DNA from 3 places in the Paenibacillus sp. Cedars genome. Region 3 is predicted to be linked to each of the others. Evidence: riboswitches for the same ligand, from Rfam matches in the RefSeq annotation. Region 3 holds a riboswitch; each other region holds the start of a gene.
The links. Region 3 has a riboswitch for ZMP and ZTP ahead of B9D94_RS11420 (bifunctional 5,10-methylenetetrahydrofolate dehydrogenase/5,10-methenyltetrahydrofolate cyclohydrolase). Riboswitches for the same ligand answer to the same signal wherever they lie in the genome.
Positions count from the first base shown of each region.

Region 1 (5,505 bases), 2.2 Mb from region 3:
TGTGTTTTGTTCCCGCCGCTCTGCTTCATTGATGGCGGCAGCGGGGATGCTGCGGCACAATCCGTTGACACGGGTGTCCAAACGGCTTCTGCCGACGCTGGCGAAACGCCTCAGGAGGAAACTCCGAAGAATGCAGGCGATAGTAAACCTGAAGTTCGGTTCTTTCTGTGGGATATGTTTCTGGGGATTTGGAATTGGGTGGCGAGCCTGTTTTAAGGATTAGGAGCGGATTGATGTTCAATCCTGACGGTGTATGATAAACTTTAGTATAGAAGAGTGCTTTCTCTTTGGCGCGACTGGTTTCGAATGGAACTGGCACGGGACTGAAGAACCAAAGCACTTTTTATTTTTGAAGTAAGCGCAAAACGGAATTTGATGTTTATATATTTTATATACAGAAAGCTTGGGGTAGGTATGGAACAGAACGGAAATGACGGATTGCAACAAGGACAGCGGAATGGCGGCATCCATAATTCAGAGACAACAACCAAGGTTTGGCATGTACCAACCTCGCTCTTCCAGGAGAGCTTGAAAATGGCGGCGGAGCCGGAGCTTCAGGAAGCCGGGTTGGTGTTGGCCCAGGGCGGCACGGTGGCGTTTCCGACCGAAACGGTGTATGGCCTCGGTGCCGATGCGGGCAATACCGAAGCGGTGGAGCGCATCTTTGCTGCGAAGGGGCGTCCGGCGGACAATCCGTTGATTGTCCATATTTCGGAGCTTGCGCAGCTTGAGGGTTTGGTCCAGCATGTGAACGAAACGGAAAGGGCGCTGATGGACTCCTTTTGGCCCGGACCTTTGTCGCTGGTACTACCCGTGAAGCGGGACGCTGTGTCACCGCGTGTAACCGCTGGTCTGGATACCGTTGCTGTGCGGATGCCTGATCACAGCGTTGCGCTTGCCCTGATCAGCGCTGCAGGGCGTCCGCTTGCTGCACCGAGCGCCAACCGCTCGGGCCGGCCGAGCCCGACGCTAGCCAGCCATGTGCTGGCAGATCTCGCCGGTTACATTGACGGCGTGCTTGACGGCGGCCCTGCCGGGGTGGGCGTCGAGTCGACCGTTGTGCAGGTCGGCGAGGATGGCGCCGTGACGGTGCTCCGCCCCGGCGGCGTCACGGCCGAGCAGCTTGCCGCCGTAGCGGCAAGCGTGCGCCTCGACCCGGCGCTGCAGCGCGCCGCCGGGGAGGCGGAAGGCCCGGCGCCGCGCTCGCCGGGCATGAAGTACACGCACTACGCACCGAAGGGTGCGATGTGCGTGGTGCAGGGCCCGCGTGCCGACGCCGTGTCGGCACGCATTGCGGCCGAGCTTGAGGCGGCCGCCCGGCGCGGAGAAGTGACCGGTGTGCTGTCGTTCGACGAGCACATCGGCCACTACCGCGCGGACGTTGCCGTCTCGCTCGGCAGCCTGGCCGCGCCGGAGGAAGCGGCCCGCCGGCTGTACGCCGGCCTTCGTCACTTCGATGACGAAGGCGCGACCTTCATCCTGGCCGAAGCGTGCCCGGATCGGGGCGTTGGCGCAGCCGTCATGAACCGGCTGCTGAAGGCCGCGGGACATCACATCATCAATGTGGATTGAACTCCAAGTCCTGGCACCAGTTTGTGAGTGATTCTCTCAATCCTTTCTCGTAATATGCAAGAGGAAGGGGAGGCTTTGCCGGGATTCCCCAGTCGAATAAACGGTTTTGGAATCATTTAACCCTTGTCCGCATATGGTGTACAAGACCATGGGACTTGGGGGAATGAGCATGTTGGAGGCGTCTGTCCAATCGGGACAGCTTGCGGCGATTCTGCTGATGGCGGTTGCACTCGGGCTAGACGCATTTTCGCTTGGAATCGGAGTCGGGATGAGAAGCGGCATGCGCCTTGGCTATATGCTGGGCATTAGTTTCATGATTGCGCTGTTTCATATGTTAATGCCCCTGCTGGGTTTATTTGCCGGCCATTATGTAGGAATATTATTGGGCCACGTTACAGGGCTTGCAGCCGGTGGGCTGCTGCTCCTGCTGGGTGGACATATGATTTATAATGCCTTGCGTGGCGGAGAAGGCCAGCGAATTCATCCAACCGCCTTTTTGGCCATGCTGCTGTTTTCCCTCAGCGTCAGCATCGATTCGTTCTCGGTGGGGGTTTCGCTTGGCATGTTCGTGGATGATGTTTGGTTGATTGTGGTCTCTTTCGGTATCGTGGGCGGCTTGATGTCGATTCTCGGCTTGCTGCTGGGTCGCCAGGTAAGCGATAAGCTGGGGGAGTATGGCGAGATGCTCGGAGGACTCATTTTGGTCATCTTCGGCATCATGTTTATCATTTAACGCAATATTTGATACAATATCCCCAAAGAACCTACTAACAGGAGGAACGGGACTGTGAAAAATATACTGTTTGTTTGCACGGGAAATACTTGCCGCAGTCCAATGGCTGAAGGGATGCTGCGCAAGCTGTCCAAGCAGCGAGGAACTCCGCTGGAGATTCGTTCGGCAGGTGTATCGGCCGTGGATGGAATGCCGGTGTCCCATCACGCGGAATCGATACTTCGTGATCAGGATATCCAGGACCGCTTGGTGTCCAAACCTCTGACGGCGCAACTGGTAGCGTGGGCAGATCTGATTCTTACGTTGACCCAGTCGCATAAGCAGTATGCCATTCGTCAGTTTCCGCATGCGGCAGACAAGATGCACACGCTGAAGGAATTCGTTGAGGATGACCGCAGGGTGCTCGAAGATCTGCAGGAGCAGGATAGCCTGTATGCAACGCTGGAGCTGGCCCGATCTCTCGGAAGGGATGTAAGTGACAGCGATCGGGAACGCCTGATTGAGCTGCGTCAGCGCATTCCGAGCTTTGATATTTCCGATCCGTTCGGCGGTTCGCGGGAAGAATACGAAGCGACAGCGGCCGAGATTCGGACGGCGTTATTCCGATTGCTGGACAAGCTGGAGTCCGAGCGGCATAAATAGGGCGACCCCTTTTGTGTTTAGAAGCGAGCGTATAATTGGGCTAAAAAGCCGCTTGCCTTTCACCCCGTATTGATTTAAGATGAAGGTGAAAAACAAAGGATCCGGTGTAACTGGCGACGAAGTGGATGAAACCACGATGGAGCATCGGAATATACGGCCGGTCGCCTGGGCAAAGAGCATTTGGAGCACAACACGTGCGCCGACTGCTCTTTTTTCGTCTTTTGCGCGGAATTTGAGTTATAATGGAACAAGCTAAAACGCAAAAGCGAACATACGAGGGGGTTTTTCATAGATGAAAATCGCATTGGGTACGGATCATGCCGGCATTCGTCTGAAAGAGGAGATCGTGGAGGTCATTCGGGGTCTGGGACATGAGGTGGAGGATCTTGGCTGCGGCTGCTCCGATTCTGTGGATTATCCCGATTATGCGCTTCCGGTGTGCGAGAAGGTGGTCTCGGGTGAAGCGGATCGCGGGATTCTGATCTGTGGTACAGGGATTGGCATGAGTATCGCGGCCAACAAGGTGCCCGGTATCCGCTGCGCGCTGACCCATGATGTGTTCTCGGCAAAAGCGACGCGCGAACATAATGACAGCAATGTGATTGCACTGGGTGAACGCGTAGTCGGTCCCGGACTTGCAGCAGAGATCGTAAGCGCATGGCTGACAACGGATTTCAGCCAAGGCGAACGCCATGTCGGCCGAGTGAACAAGATCAAAGCCATCGAGGAGCGTTACCTGAAGAACGGATTGCGATAGTTCGTGTCGATCAGTATGTTATTCATCGCGGCTTATCGTGATGAGGGAATGAAGTGCTTCTGTGAAAAAAACATCGGGAGGACTGTGACATGACGGACATCTCTAAGATTTCCTTGAATGAACAGACAGCGGGCATTGTCCGCGAACTGGCCGAAGCGGCTGTTTTGGGCCCGGGTAAAGTTCTGGTCATCGGGGCCAGCACCAGCGAAGTGGTCGGCCGCCGGATCGGTACAGGCGGCGCGCTTGAGACTGCGCAGCAGCTTCTCCAAGGCATCGCCGAAGTTCAAGCGGAGTTCGGTTTTGCTGTGGCTTATCAATGCTGTGAGCATTTGAACCGTGCACTTGTCATGGAGCGCGATCTGCTTGAGCGGCTGCGCTTGACGGAAGTGGCGGCTGTTCCCATACTGGGAGCAGGCGGATCTATGGCTTCGGCGGCCTATCGCAGCATGAAGGAGCCTTGCCTTGCGGAATCCATTGAAGCTCATGCAGGAGTCGATATTGGCGAGACGCTGATCGGCATGCATTTGCGGCGAGTGGCGGTACCTTTCCGGCCAAGCGTGCGTTATGTTGGTGAGGCTCGCGTTACGGCTGCCTATACCCGGCCGAAGCTGATTGGCGGGGAGCGTGCGGTGTACCGGTTCGAGCAGAAGGATGATGGGGCGCAGTGCGATTGATTCGAATGAAAGCTCGCTTTTTTGTTATTTGTTATATCTTTAGTTTTAATTTGGCAACCAAAATAACGATGGATTATGGGAGGATATGAACATGATGGAACATTTGCGGAAGAATGACCCGGCTGTACTGGAAGCAATGGATTTGGAACTGAAGCGTCAACGCAGCAATATTGAGCTGATCGCCTCGGAGAATATTGTCAGCGAAGCGGTTATGGAAGCAATGGGGACCGTGCTGACGAATAAATATGCGGAAGGCTACCCTGGCAAACGCTACTACGGTGGTTGTGAGCGTGTGGATATCGTGGAGGATATCGCCCGTGACCGTGCCAAGGAATTGTTCGGTGCCGAGCATGTGAACGTGCAGCCGCATTCCGGTGCACAAGCGAACATGGCGGTGTATTTGGCTGCGCTCAAGCCTGGAGATACCGTTCTTGGCATGAACCTCGCTCATGGCGGCCATTTGACTCACGGAAGTCCTGTTAACGCTTCGGGCCTTCTGTACAACTTCGTTGCTTACGGCGTGCAAGAAGATACGTTCCTGATCGATTACGATGAAGTTCGCAAAGCGGCCTTCAAGCATCGTCCTCGCATGATCGTGGCCGGAGCAAGTGCCTACCCACGTATCATTGATTTTGAAAAACTTGCGGCCATCGCGAACGACGTTGGTGCGTTATTCATGGTCGATATGGCTCATATTGCAGGTCTTGTTGCGGCGGGTCTTCATCCGAGTCCGGTTCCACATGCTCATTTTGTTACCACCACAACGCATAAGACGCTTCGCGGGCCTCGCGGCGGTATGATTCTGTGCAAAAAAGCTTGGGCACAAGCGATCGATAAAGCGGTATTCCCGGGTTCCCAGGGCGGACCGCTGATGCATGTCATTGCTTCCAAGGCTGTGGCCCTTGGTGAAGCATTGGATCCGTCCTTCAAGACCTATGCGGAGCATGTGGTGAAGAACGCAAAAGTTCTGGCCGATACCCTGATCGAGGAAGGGCTGAACATCGTTTCCGGCGGAACCGATAACCATCTGATGCTGATTGATACCCGCAATCTGGATATCACAGGCAAGGACGCGGAGAAGGTGCTGGATTCCATCGGCATCACCGTGAACAAGAACGCCATCCCGT
Region 1 is NZ_CP020866.1:6,332,360-6,337,864, forward strand. Features, by position in the region: gene spoIIR (stage II sporulation protein R) at 1-216, shown strand, start outside; gene B9D94_RS30385 (L-threonylcarbamoyladenylate synthase) at 535-1,572, shown strand; gene B9D94_RS30390 (manganese efflux pump MntP) at 1,742-2,305, shown strand; gene B9D94_RS30395 (low molecular weight protein arginine phosphatase) at 2,360-2,947, shown strand; ZMP/ZTP riboswitch at 3,044-3,125, shown strand; gene rpiB (ribose 5-phosphate isomerase B) at 3,240-3,704, shown strand; gene B9D94_RS30405 (TIGR01440 family protein) at 3,794-4,378, shown strand; gene glyA (serine hydroxymethyltransferase) at 4,470-5,505, shown strand, end outside.
Region 1: another riboswitch for ZMP and ZTP. It lies ahead of rpiB (ribose 5-phosphate isomerase B); the one in region 3 lies ahead of B9D94_RS11420 (bifunctional 5,10-methylenetetrahydrofolate dehydrogenase/5,10-methenyltetrahydrofolate cyclohydrolase).

Region 2 (5,505 bases), 230 kb from region 3:
TATGTTCTTTCTCGATGAGTTTCTGTTCCTTCTGTTCGAGCTGCTCCATAAGCTGACGGTGCAGCGTTCGATCCTCAAGCTGTACCCAGTACGACTTGGGATTCTTCTCCGTATCCAGCTCAATCCCGGTATGTATGTTGAGGTAGAGCTTGTGCTTCTCTGGATGATGATAGGTATGTTCAAAAGGGTTTATGGATTGCTGATGATCTTGAGATGCCTTTACGTTTTGAACGATACAATTCAATAGCATGCGTATGCTTTCCGCTTGCTGCGCCCCGGCAGTTAACGCTTGCTGCGTGTAACCCAATAGATCACTTAGTGCCGTATTGGCCTTAAGTAGAGTTCCATCAAGTGAAACAATTGCCATTCCAATTACAGCTTGTTCAAAAGCAAAATCAGGATTTTGGTTGGGATAGGGCAGCACTGCAAGTCTCCTCTCAAATATCTGCAAGGATCGAAGTTACCCATATTATATGTTGGTCCCTATCTTTCATCAATCCTATTCTATTGATCTTTGGCTTTGGCTGCCCGCCATACAGAAAAGGCAAGGCAACAAATCCTCCTTGCCTTTTTCTTAGAGCAACTTACTGCTCAACGCGTGTGAAAGAACAGATTTCGCAGGACCTTTTCAAAGGATAGCTTTAGCTCCTCCGAAATGGGTGCCATCGGCAGACGAAGAGTGTCATTAGAGATGAGCCCTTGCTTGGCGAGCAGCCATTTGAGTGGAGCCGGATTAGATTCTGCGAACAGCTTCTGAATACACGGAATCAGCACTTCAAATTCCAGTTCAGACCGAAAATAGTCCCCTTGGGCAGCTAATTGATACATGCGAATGTAGGCCTCGGTATTCACGTTGGCAGACGCCAGAATCCCGCCGGAAGCGCCATGATACAGCATTTCCTGGAAGTGAATATCATCCCCGCAAAGAACAGGCTTCGTACGATTCTGTGATAATTCCTTCATTAACTCCGTACTTGAGGTACTATCCTTCATGCCAATCACACCAGGCAAATCCATGATTCTTCTTATGGCATCGACCGGCAGCCGGATACCTGTACGCGAAGGAACTTCATATAAGATAACCGGTATACCGACCTCGGACACTTGACGGAAGTGTTCCATGATCCCTTCTATTGAAGGACGGCTGTAGTAAGGTGTGACTACCAATACGGCATTGGCACCGATAAGCGCTGCCTGTTCCGTCCGTTTCACGCTGGAGACCGTATCGTTCGTTCCTGTACCGATGACAAGCGGCAATTGCCGCTTGCCCAGAATTCTCCGGGTTTCCCCTGTAAGCCGAACAACCTCCTCCCACGTAACCGTTGGCGCCTCACCGGTCGTACCGTTGATGACCAAACCCTGAATGTCATGGGTTAACAAGTTCTCTACATAACGTTGATACGAAATAAGGTCCAGCTCATAATCCTGTGAAAAGGGTGTAATGACAGGCACATAAATTCCATGCAGCTGCTGCTCATTCAACATGGCCCTTCCTCCATTTCATTGGTTGTGGTTATACTGTATCATGGCAATCAGGATCAGTGTTATCTATAATAATAGATAATTATTATCAATATTATTGATAAGGAGAGCGAGATGGAACTCATCTACCTGCAAACATTCAAGGAAGTGGCGGATCGTCAAAGTTTCACGAAAGCTGCGGAGGAGTTAGGATATGCTCAATCCAGCGTAACCACTCAGATTCAGAAGCTGGAGAAGGAATATGGCGTCAAGCTGTTTGAGCGATACGGCAAAGGTCTGCGGTTGACGAAGTCCGGAGAGGAGCTTCTGAAGTATGCAGTTCAGATGCTGGACCTGTTCCAGCAGTCGAAGGAAAAGCTGACCAAACAAGGCGGGGGCACCTTATCGATAGGGACCATCGACTCGTTAGCCGCTTATTTTCTTCCGCCGGTCGTACATCGGCTAAGACATCAATATGAGGATCTTTCCATTCGTTTGCAGCCAGATCGTGAAGACCGCATTGTGAGTAAAGTGAGGGAAGGCGAGTACGATATGGGTCTCATGCTGGAACATAACCCGTCTGATTCATCCTTAACATGGATTCGAATCAGGGAGGAACCTCTATTACTGGTCGCTCACCCGAATCATCCTCTGCATGTTCATCCCGTCATTAAGCTTGAACATCTGGCTGATGTAGAATGGATTATGACCGAGGATAGCTGCAATTATCGTATCATGCTGGAAAAGGTCCTTCGTGCCCGCGGCGTTCCCTTACGTATAGGATTGGAATTAGGCAATCCCGAAGCGATTAAGCGCTATGTCATGTCCGGTTCGGGGATTTCGCTGTTGCCCCGCATGGTAGCCGAAGCGGAAATCAAGCGGGGAGAGCTGGCTGTTCTTCCCTTTATCCATCCGGATATCCGACTGGGCATACAGATGGTGATACATCCTAAGAAATGGATCTCGCATGCGCAGAGAGATTTCATCGATATGATGATATCCAAACCCTAGAAAAAGCTCTGTCCGATGATATTGCATTTAAGGGAAAGATTAAGTATGATTTAGCTAACAATGTATAGGTTTATGTGTGACTGGCGTAGCATGGGGGACCATGAGGGAGCACATGGATGACAACGGCCGTACGCCTGGGCAGAGGTAAGGGAAGCTTATTTCCCTTACCTCTTTTATTATTCTAATGACTTCTATCATCTCTGAAACTATGAAAAAAAGGGGATATCACAACGATGTTGAAAACGAAGAAAATACTGCTGCTAGGATCAGGAGAACTGGGAAAAGAGGTTGTCATCGAGGCACAGAGACTGGGCGTTGAAACCATCGCCGTTGATCGTTATGCCGATGCTCCCGCCATGCATGTCGCCCATCGCAGTTATGTCATTGATATGCTGGATGGGGATAAGCTGCGCGAGATCATAGAGCAGGAGAAGCCGGATTTGATCGTTCCCGAGATTGAAGCACTGGCAACGTCGGAGCTTGTGAAGCTGGAGGAAGAGGGATACCGCGTTATTCCTACCGCGAGAGCCGCGAAACTGACGATGGATCGGGAAGGCATCCGCCGACTGGCGTCGGAGAAGCTGGGGCTGCCGACTGCGGGTTATCGGTTTGCCGATACGTATGAGGAGTTTGTTCAGGCTGTGCGGGAGATGGGATTTCCGTGTGTCATTAAACCGCTTATGAGCTCTTCCGGAAAAGGCCAGAGTGTCTGCCGCTCAGTAGATGAGATCGCGTCCTGCTGGAATATTGCCATGGAAGGCGGCCGGGTGCAGAACGGGAGAGTGATCATTGAGGAATTTATTACGTTTCAATCCGAGATTACACTTCTGACGGTTCGCTCTGTGAGTGGGACAAACTACTGCGCGCCAATCGGGCATATCCAGGAGAGTGGAGATTACATCGAATCCTGGCAGCCGCATAACATGTCGGAAGAGCAGATTGAGGAAGCCAAAGGTATAGCAAAGGCGATTACCGACGAGCTTGGCGGGTTCGGATTGTTTGGGGTAGAGCTGTTCTTGACCGAGAACAAAGTGTACTTCAGTGAAGTATCTCCAAGGCCGCATGATACCGGCTTGGTTACGCTTGTCACACAAAACCTGTCCGAATTTGCGCTTCATGTACGTGCCATTCTCGGGTATCCGATACCCGAGATCGAATGGATCACGCCTGGAGCCAGCCGGCCGTTGAAAGCACCGAAAGAGCTGGAACATTATACGGTTACCGGTGCTGAGCGGGCACTTGCCGTTCCGAACACTCAGCTGCGCATTTTTGGCAAGCCTGTAACCAAGGTCGGAAGACGCGTCGCGGTTGCGCTGTCCACGGCCAGCCATGTAGAAGAGGCACGTTCACGTGCAAAAAAAGCATGGGAGATGCTTGCTGTAGAAGAAGTTTAAACGCTTAAAGTGTAACCCTTCTTGCTTGTCCCTCTTGATCATGCTCTAAGGTCAACCGGCACTTCCCGGTTGGCCTATTTCTATAGGAAGCAGCCGCGAGGATCCGTTTCGCTATTGCCGTGCCGTGGTGCCGAGACGAGTATATGTAATTTAAAAATTAATAATAAATATGCAGAAATTTACGATCGTTCATGATAAGATACACAGGAATACGATGGTCCATATCCCCATAAACCGATCACTTGGGGCCTTATCACGGGATTCATTTCAACATATAAATAGAACGCTCTACAGGCATAGGAGAAATAACATGAGAGATATGACACAGGGAAGTCCGATCAAGCTGATCGTGATGTTTACGATACCGCTCTTAATCGGTAATGTTTTTCAGCAATTTTACAATATGGCAGATACACTCATCGTGGGACGGACGATTGGGGTGGACGCACTTGCAGCCGTAGGTTCGACAGGCAGCATTTTGTTCTTTGTCATCGGTTTTGCTCAAGGCTTGACCGCAGGATTGTCCATCATAACGGCTCAGCGCTTCGGTGCAAAAGATATCGCAGGTATCCGTAAAAGTGTCGGCACGAGCATCTGGATCAGCCTTGTCTTCACCATTTTTCTAACCGTTGTCAGTGTGATGTTTACGAGACCGGTGCTTGAGATGATGAATACGCCGGCTGAAATATTGGATGATGCCTACTCCTATTTGATTGTTATCAACTGGGGTGTTGGCGCAGCCGTTCTGTTCAACTTGTTGGCCAATCTGCTCAGAGCGCTAGGGGACAGCCGAACGCCGCTGCTCTTCTTAGTGGTTGCAAGCATTCTGAATATTGTACTGGATCTGCTGTTTATTCTTGTATTCAAGATGGGCGTAGCAGGAGCAGGACTTGCGACGGTTGTATCACAGCTGTTCTCCTGCTTGCTGTGTCTGATCTATATTCACAAAAAAGTACCGCTGCTGCAGTTCAAGAACGCGGATTGGTCCATAGACTGGACATTTATCCGCCAGCATATGTGGATCGGCTTTCCCATGGGCTTCCAAGCCTCCATCATTGCGATCGGGGCCATCATTCTTCAGATTACGCTGAATGGACTCGGTGCAACCGCCGTAGCTGCATACACCGCAGCTCAGAAAATTGATATGCTCGCGACCCAGCCTATGAGCTCCTTTGGCATTACAATGGCAACGTTTGCGGCTCAGAATTATGGGGCAAACCGTATAGATCGAATCAGGCTGGGGGTTAAACAGTGCATTTGGCTCTCGGGATCGTTCAGCATCGCCGTGGGATTGCTGGTCATATTCGCGGGTCCTGCCGCGGTCAGTCTGTTTGTCGGTCAGGGTCAGGAGGAATTGCTATCGCTCAGCAGGCTGTACTTCTTATCGAACGGAAGCACCTATTTACTCCTGTCGCTGTTGTTTATATACCGCTTCACCCTCCAAGGCTTGGGACAGAGCTTTATTCCAACGGTGGCAGGCATTATGGAGCTGATCATGCGCGTTCTGGCTGCCATCTTCCTGACCGCACAGATCGGTTTCCTCGGTGCAAGCCTGGCTAATCCGCTGGCATGGTTAGGTGCAGTCATCCCGCTCGGCATCGCCTATTATATGAGTATCAAGAGGTTGAGCAAGCCCGCT
Region 2 is NZ_CP020866.1:2,308,139-2,313,643, forward strand. Features, by position in the region: gene B9D94_RS12290 (ATP-binding protein) at 1-424, opposite strand, end outside; gene dapA (4-hydroxy-tetrahydrodipicolinate synthase) at 592-1,485, opposite strand; gene B9D94_RS12300 (LysR family transcriptional regulator) at 1,597-2,472, shown strand; ZMP/ZTP riboswitch at 2,539-2,619, shown strand; gene purT (phosphoribosylglycinamide formyltransferase 2) at 2,706-3,866, shown strand; gene B9D94_RS12310 (MATE family efflux transporter) at 4,177-5,505, shown strand, end outside.
Region 2: another riboswitch for ZMP and ZTP. It lies ahead of purT (phosphoribosylglycinamide formyltransferase 2); the one in region 3 lies ahead of B9D94_RS11420 (bifunctional 5,10-methylenetetrahydrofolate dehydrogenase/5,10-methenyltetrahydrofolate cyclohydrolase).

Region 3 (5,505 bases):
TGCAGCTTGAATGGTCAACATTTAACAATCCGCTGCCATGGATGGTATTAGAAGAGAATGAGTCCCTTATGTAGGACTATATTTTTTGACTGAAATTAATCGTAATGATTACGCATAAAAACAAGCCTTGATTTGATTATCAAGGCTTGTTTTTTTATTCTGCCTATCATCCGTTGAGATAAGTGATGGACTGAGCATTCTGGATCGTTTTTGATGTATAATAGGAAGAAGATTCCCAATTCATCGTTTTGATGAAAGAAATCGTTCATTCGAAATTTAATGCTGCAGCATGAACAACATAAATCAGGAGGGCAAGGATATGGCCAAGGCAAAAGTACCAAAGAGACCTACTAGAGATGAGTTTGTACTTGAAGAGCTCGGCAATCAACTTACAGAAGCTTACCAAGAGGAATCTGTGATTGTATTAACGGTATGGGGATGGGAAGAGACGGTTCGCGGACAAATCGATCAAATGGACTCCCGAACAGGGAAGGTACATATGAAACATAATGGTGAGGTTACTAAAATTTCATTTATGGACATCATGGAAGTGAATTATCCCCGGGACTAAATTATGATTCTATCGGAATTACGCATGTGTTTAAACTACCAGTTTCACCGTAAGGGGTGTCTCATAAGATCTTAGATCTTGTGAGATGCCCCTTTTCCTGCTGGAAGATGCTCCATGTATGAAACGTTCCTCCCATCGCGGTTGCACTCACATCTCTTGGGATTATTTCCACATGATTTTCACTTTACTGCACCACGCCGCTCAGTAAGTCCTCCCATTCCTGTACGATGCGCGTTTTATCCAGACGATGGCCGATGAGTGTGAGATATCCGCGCTGCAGCCGCAGGGTGCTTGGTTGGCATTCCAGCTGTGAACCCGCCCACTGAACAAGTGTGGGGCCAGTCGAGAGCTGAATATAGCCTTTGGCTCGTATCAGGCTGGACCTGCGCGCGGTCAAAAAGGCTTCGATCACGCTTATGCGAAGCGGGATAGGGGTTGGCGCGGATAACGTTAAGGTATCCAGACCCGAGAAGGAGGGATTTGTCTGCTCTGACTCCACTCCATGTTGATGGCGGTGATTCGCGAATATTGGGGCTCCCTGGGGATGAGGCTCATGTTTGAGGGCCTCTTCACTCCATGGTGTGTCTTGAATTTGATCTGTGAGAACATCCGCTGGCCGTGAGAATTCACGAAACACTTCCAGCTCATCTATAAGGCTGTAATCGGTCACGGACAGGCTTGCGGCCGTGTTTATTTTTCGTATGGAAGTGATGACCTTGTTGAGATGTTTCTCTTCGCATTCACCCGCTTTGTTAAGGATGATAATATCCGCGAAGCTGATTTGTCCCCGTAGGGTACGGACCAGTTCGCGGCTGGATGCGAAGAAGCTGTTGTATTCCAGAAATTTTCTGCCGTCGGCCAAAGCGATTTTGCGCTGGATCGATATGCGATCCACAAGTGACGGATCCTGCAGATCCTCAAGAATCTGCTCAGGGTTCGCGACTCCGGTGGTCTCAATAAATATGAGATCAGGCTTCTGATCTAACAGGGTGTTCAGAGCTTGCCCAAGCTCGCTTCGTTTGGTGCAGCAGATGCAGCCGTCAAGCAGCTTCTCGATCGGAAGATCCGGCATTTCGCCGGATATGATAGCCCCATCCACGTCCTGATCGCCCATCTCGTTCATCAATACGGCTGTCTTCCACTGCTGCTTGGCGGCATAATCCAGCAGTCTGAGCAGCAGCGTTGTTTTGCCGCTTCCCAAAAAACCGCTAATCATAATTACAGGCACTTTGCTCATCGGTTCCTTACCTCCCGGTATCTTTAATATTGGAATACAGTTCATCAAACTCCGCCACGGAGTCCGCATTTGTAAAAATGTACGGGGATGCCGGCTGCTCAATCGGTTGAATTTTTTCGGCTTGCACTTGAAGAGTTTCCTCACCATTTAGGGTACTCACCTGGATCGTGCCATCGATCTGAACCCATGTGTCATTGTCAAAAGACGAAGCATTCGCGCCGCGGACAATAATGCCAAACGGGATGGCGTCAGCGGTGCAGCACATGACAAGGAATCGGCTGACGGCAAACGTGTCTTCTAACATATGTTTATCCCGATGGACGAAACCTTGGACTGTAATGGATTTTCCTTGAAACTGCTGTTTATACATATCGATGGCACCGACGGTCTCCGAGAAAATGTCAGGTTCAACCGAAATGACGGAAAGCGTATATAAACGCTTGGCGAGCTCTGCGAATTCCACGCTGTAGATGTCCTTGGCATTAAACAGCTCCTGCTGCGAGGCGTCTTGGGTCGCCGATTGATCAGCAGATAGAGAGTGGTTATTTGTCTCAGAGGATGCAGAGGCGTTCTGGTCCTCGGCCTTACGGCGGACATCCGGGTTCGGATAGGTGTAGATCATGCCTTTTTTGGAAGCCATGTCGCTTCCAAGAGCTTGATTCGGCAGAAGCTGGCCGAACAGCAGCGGTACTGCGAACAACCCGTAGACGGTCATGTTTTTGACAAAGCCGTTAGGCAGGGGATGCTCGCAATCACACACCTCTCCGGTATCACCCCCAAGAGCGTGCCACAGCATACCGAATGCAATGAATAGAAGCGGGACCGGACAGAGCAGCAGCAGGGTCTGCATGTGTGGAGCCAGGTAATAATGAAGAGACTCTGTAGCATTCAGATGCATGATATAGAAGGCAAGAGCTGCAATGAGCAGCGACCGAAGCACATAATGGCCCCGTATAGCCAAGCTGGAAATCATCGTTTACATCAGCCTCCTCCCCAATAAGCTAACCTCGAAACAGAGCATCAACGGCTATAGAGCCGATAAAGACCAGCGTGATAACCAGCAGGCTTAGACCGATTACGAATTTGGTCTTGAACGTAGCGGACAGCATAAGCAAGCTTTTGAAATCCAGCATCGGGCCGAGAACAAGAAAGGAAACCAGTGGACCGACCGAAAAGCTGTGCGTGAACGCAGACGCGACAAAGGCATCCGAAGTCGAGCAGAGCGACAATATAAACGCAAACCCCATCATGAACAGATATGAGGCGGCAGGACCGTTTCCTAATGCCAACAATTCATCCCTTGGAATGAAGGATTGGATACAGGCGGTCAAGAACGCGCCAAGAACCAGATACTTGGTCATTTCAATTAATTCGTCTCCGGCGTGAACAAACATGCTTCTCCATGTTTTAGGGTGCTCATGCATTTTCCGTCCCCCATTGACGGAGCCCTGTTCGGTAAACTCCTGAAAGGATCGCTTGAGCGGATTATGTTTGGAGAATACATATACGATTAAACCTACCGTCACGGCAACGGCCAATGCTAGTCCCATCCGGCCGATCACCACTTCGGGATGCGAGCGGAAGGCCATGATGGTTGCGGCGAACACGACCGGATTCAGTATGGGGCCGCTGAGGATAAAGGTGACTGCGATGTAGGCAGGCATCCCTTTTAACATCAACCTTCGGACGACCGGTATCATCCCGCATTCACATATGGGAAGCACGATGCCCAGCATGGAAGCAAACAAAACGCCGATGAGCGGATTTTTGGGTATAAGTCGGCGCACCCATTGCTCTTTTACAAACATTTGCAGAAGGGACGAGAGCAGCACGCCTAGCAAAACAAAAGGTAGCGCCTCAAGGAAGATGCCAGTAAAAATGGTTTTGACCTGCTGCATGTCAAGGATTTCGACGAGCCTGGAACCAGAACCATTTTGCAGCCATATCGTTAAGACCGGAATCACGAAGACAAGCGGCAGGATGAAGGGCAGCATTTTAAATACAACGGGATGTTTCATCAAGTCCTCCTGAAGCGAAATGTTCTTAGCACATTCTATGCTTGGACAATCGGCAACATACGTGTTTTTAATAATTTAATCAAAAAGATTACGATTTGGAACGGGCGTATCATCCTGGTAGCGTGAAGTCCAAAGTCATGGTATATTAAAAAAAGTTATCTATGTGTTACTGGCGTAACTTGGGTCACCAAGAGGGAGCACATAGGATCATATGCCGTACGCCTGGGCAAGAGGTAAGGAGACAGAGATGTCGCCTTGCCTCTTTATGTTTATTACAATAACAATGGCGAAGGAGCGGATGTGCAATGAGTAAGGAACCTCTGATTTTGGATGGAAAGCTGGTATCCGACGATATCAAGGCCAAGCTGGCCGTGAAGGTGCAGGAGCTTAAGGAGAAAGGGGTAACCCCTTGCCTGGCAACGATATTGGTAGGAGAAGATCCGGCTTCGGCAACCTATGTGCGAATGAAGGGAAATGCCTGTGAGCGGCTTGGAATTATATCCAAAAAAGTGGTGCTAGACGAGTCGACAACAACGGAGGAACTGATGGCTGCCATTCAAGAGCTGAATGAGGATCCCAATGTTCACGGCATTCTGCTGCAGCATCCGGTACCCCATCATATCGATGAACGAGCGGCTTTTGATACCATCCGTATTGAAAAAGATGTGGACGGGGTCACCACGCTTGGGTTCTCGCAAAATGCGTTTGGTTTTGCCGACTATCCTTCCTGTACGCCTGCGGCGATACTTGCGATTATGGATTATTACAACCTGCCGATTGAAGGGAAACATGCCGTCATTGTTGGACGCAGTCCGATTCTCGGCAAGCCGGTATCGATGATGCTGCTGAATCGCAATGCTACGGTTACGATCTGTCATTCGAGAACGAAGGATCTCGCCAATATTGTCTCGCAGGCGGATATTGTTGTTGCTGCCGTAGGCAAACCCAATTTTATTCAAGGGAACTGGATCAAGCCGGGGGCCGTTGTATTGGATGCAGGCTATAACAAAGGGAATATCGGTGACTGCGATTATGAAGCTTGCGCGAAGGCTGCTTCCGCGATTACGCCGGTACCTGCCGGCGTGGGTCCTGTTACGATTGCTACGCTGCTGAAGCATACCGTAGAATCGGCTGAGCGAACCGTGCAAGTCTAAGGGGAAAGCCATAGACCATCTGCATGTTAAGTAAAGGGGAACCAAGAATAATCCCCTTCGAATCGCTTTATCCACGCCAAAGTTTGGATCTTAGAGAGGTATGGCTATAAAATGATAGGCCCTAGGCCTGCAATTTCACGGACGCCCGGAGGTCATGGTATAGTTATAGAAATGCGAAATCGAAGGGGAGAGCTTCATGCATACACGAATCAAAGCCTGTTGTGCGGCTCCGGTGATCAGTGAATGAAGAACACGATCGCCGATATCGCTCACAAAGCCGGAGTTGCCAAAAGCACGGTCTCCCGTTTCTTAAACGGAGGATCCGTAAGCCATGCGACACGCCGAAAGATTGAGCAGGTCATTCAGGAAACCGGCTATATTCCGAATTCTTTTGCACAGAGCTTAAAAGCGAAAAAAACCAGTATGATCGGCACCATTATGCCGCGTCTGGACTCATTTTCCGCATCGCAGACCGTGGCCGGAATGGACGAAGAACTAAGGGAACACGGATATCAGCTTCTCATC
Region 3 is NZ_CP020866.1:2,080,554-2,086,058, forward strand. Features, by position in the region: gene B9D94_RS11395 (GTP-binding protein) at 1-74, shown strand, start outside; gene B9D94_RS11400 (YolD-like family protein) at 320-571, shown strand; gene B9D94_RS11405 (CobW family GTP-binding protein) at 756-1,808, opposite strand; gene B9D94_RS11410 (TIGR03943 family putative permease subunit) at 1,816-2,781, opposite strand; gene B9D94_RS11415 (permease) at 2,810-3,826, opposite strand; ZMP/ZTP riboswitch at 3,982-4,061, shown strand; gene B9D94_RS11420 (bifunctional 5,10-methylenetetrahydrofolate dehydrogenase/5,10-methenyltetrahydrofolate cyclohydrolase) at 4,132-4,980, shown strand; gene B9D94_RS11425 (LacI family DNA-binding transcriptional regulator) at 5,224-5,505, shown strand, end outside.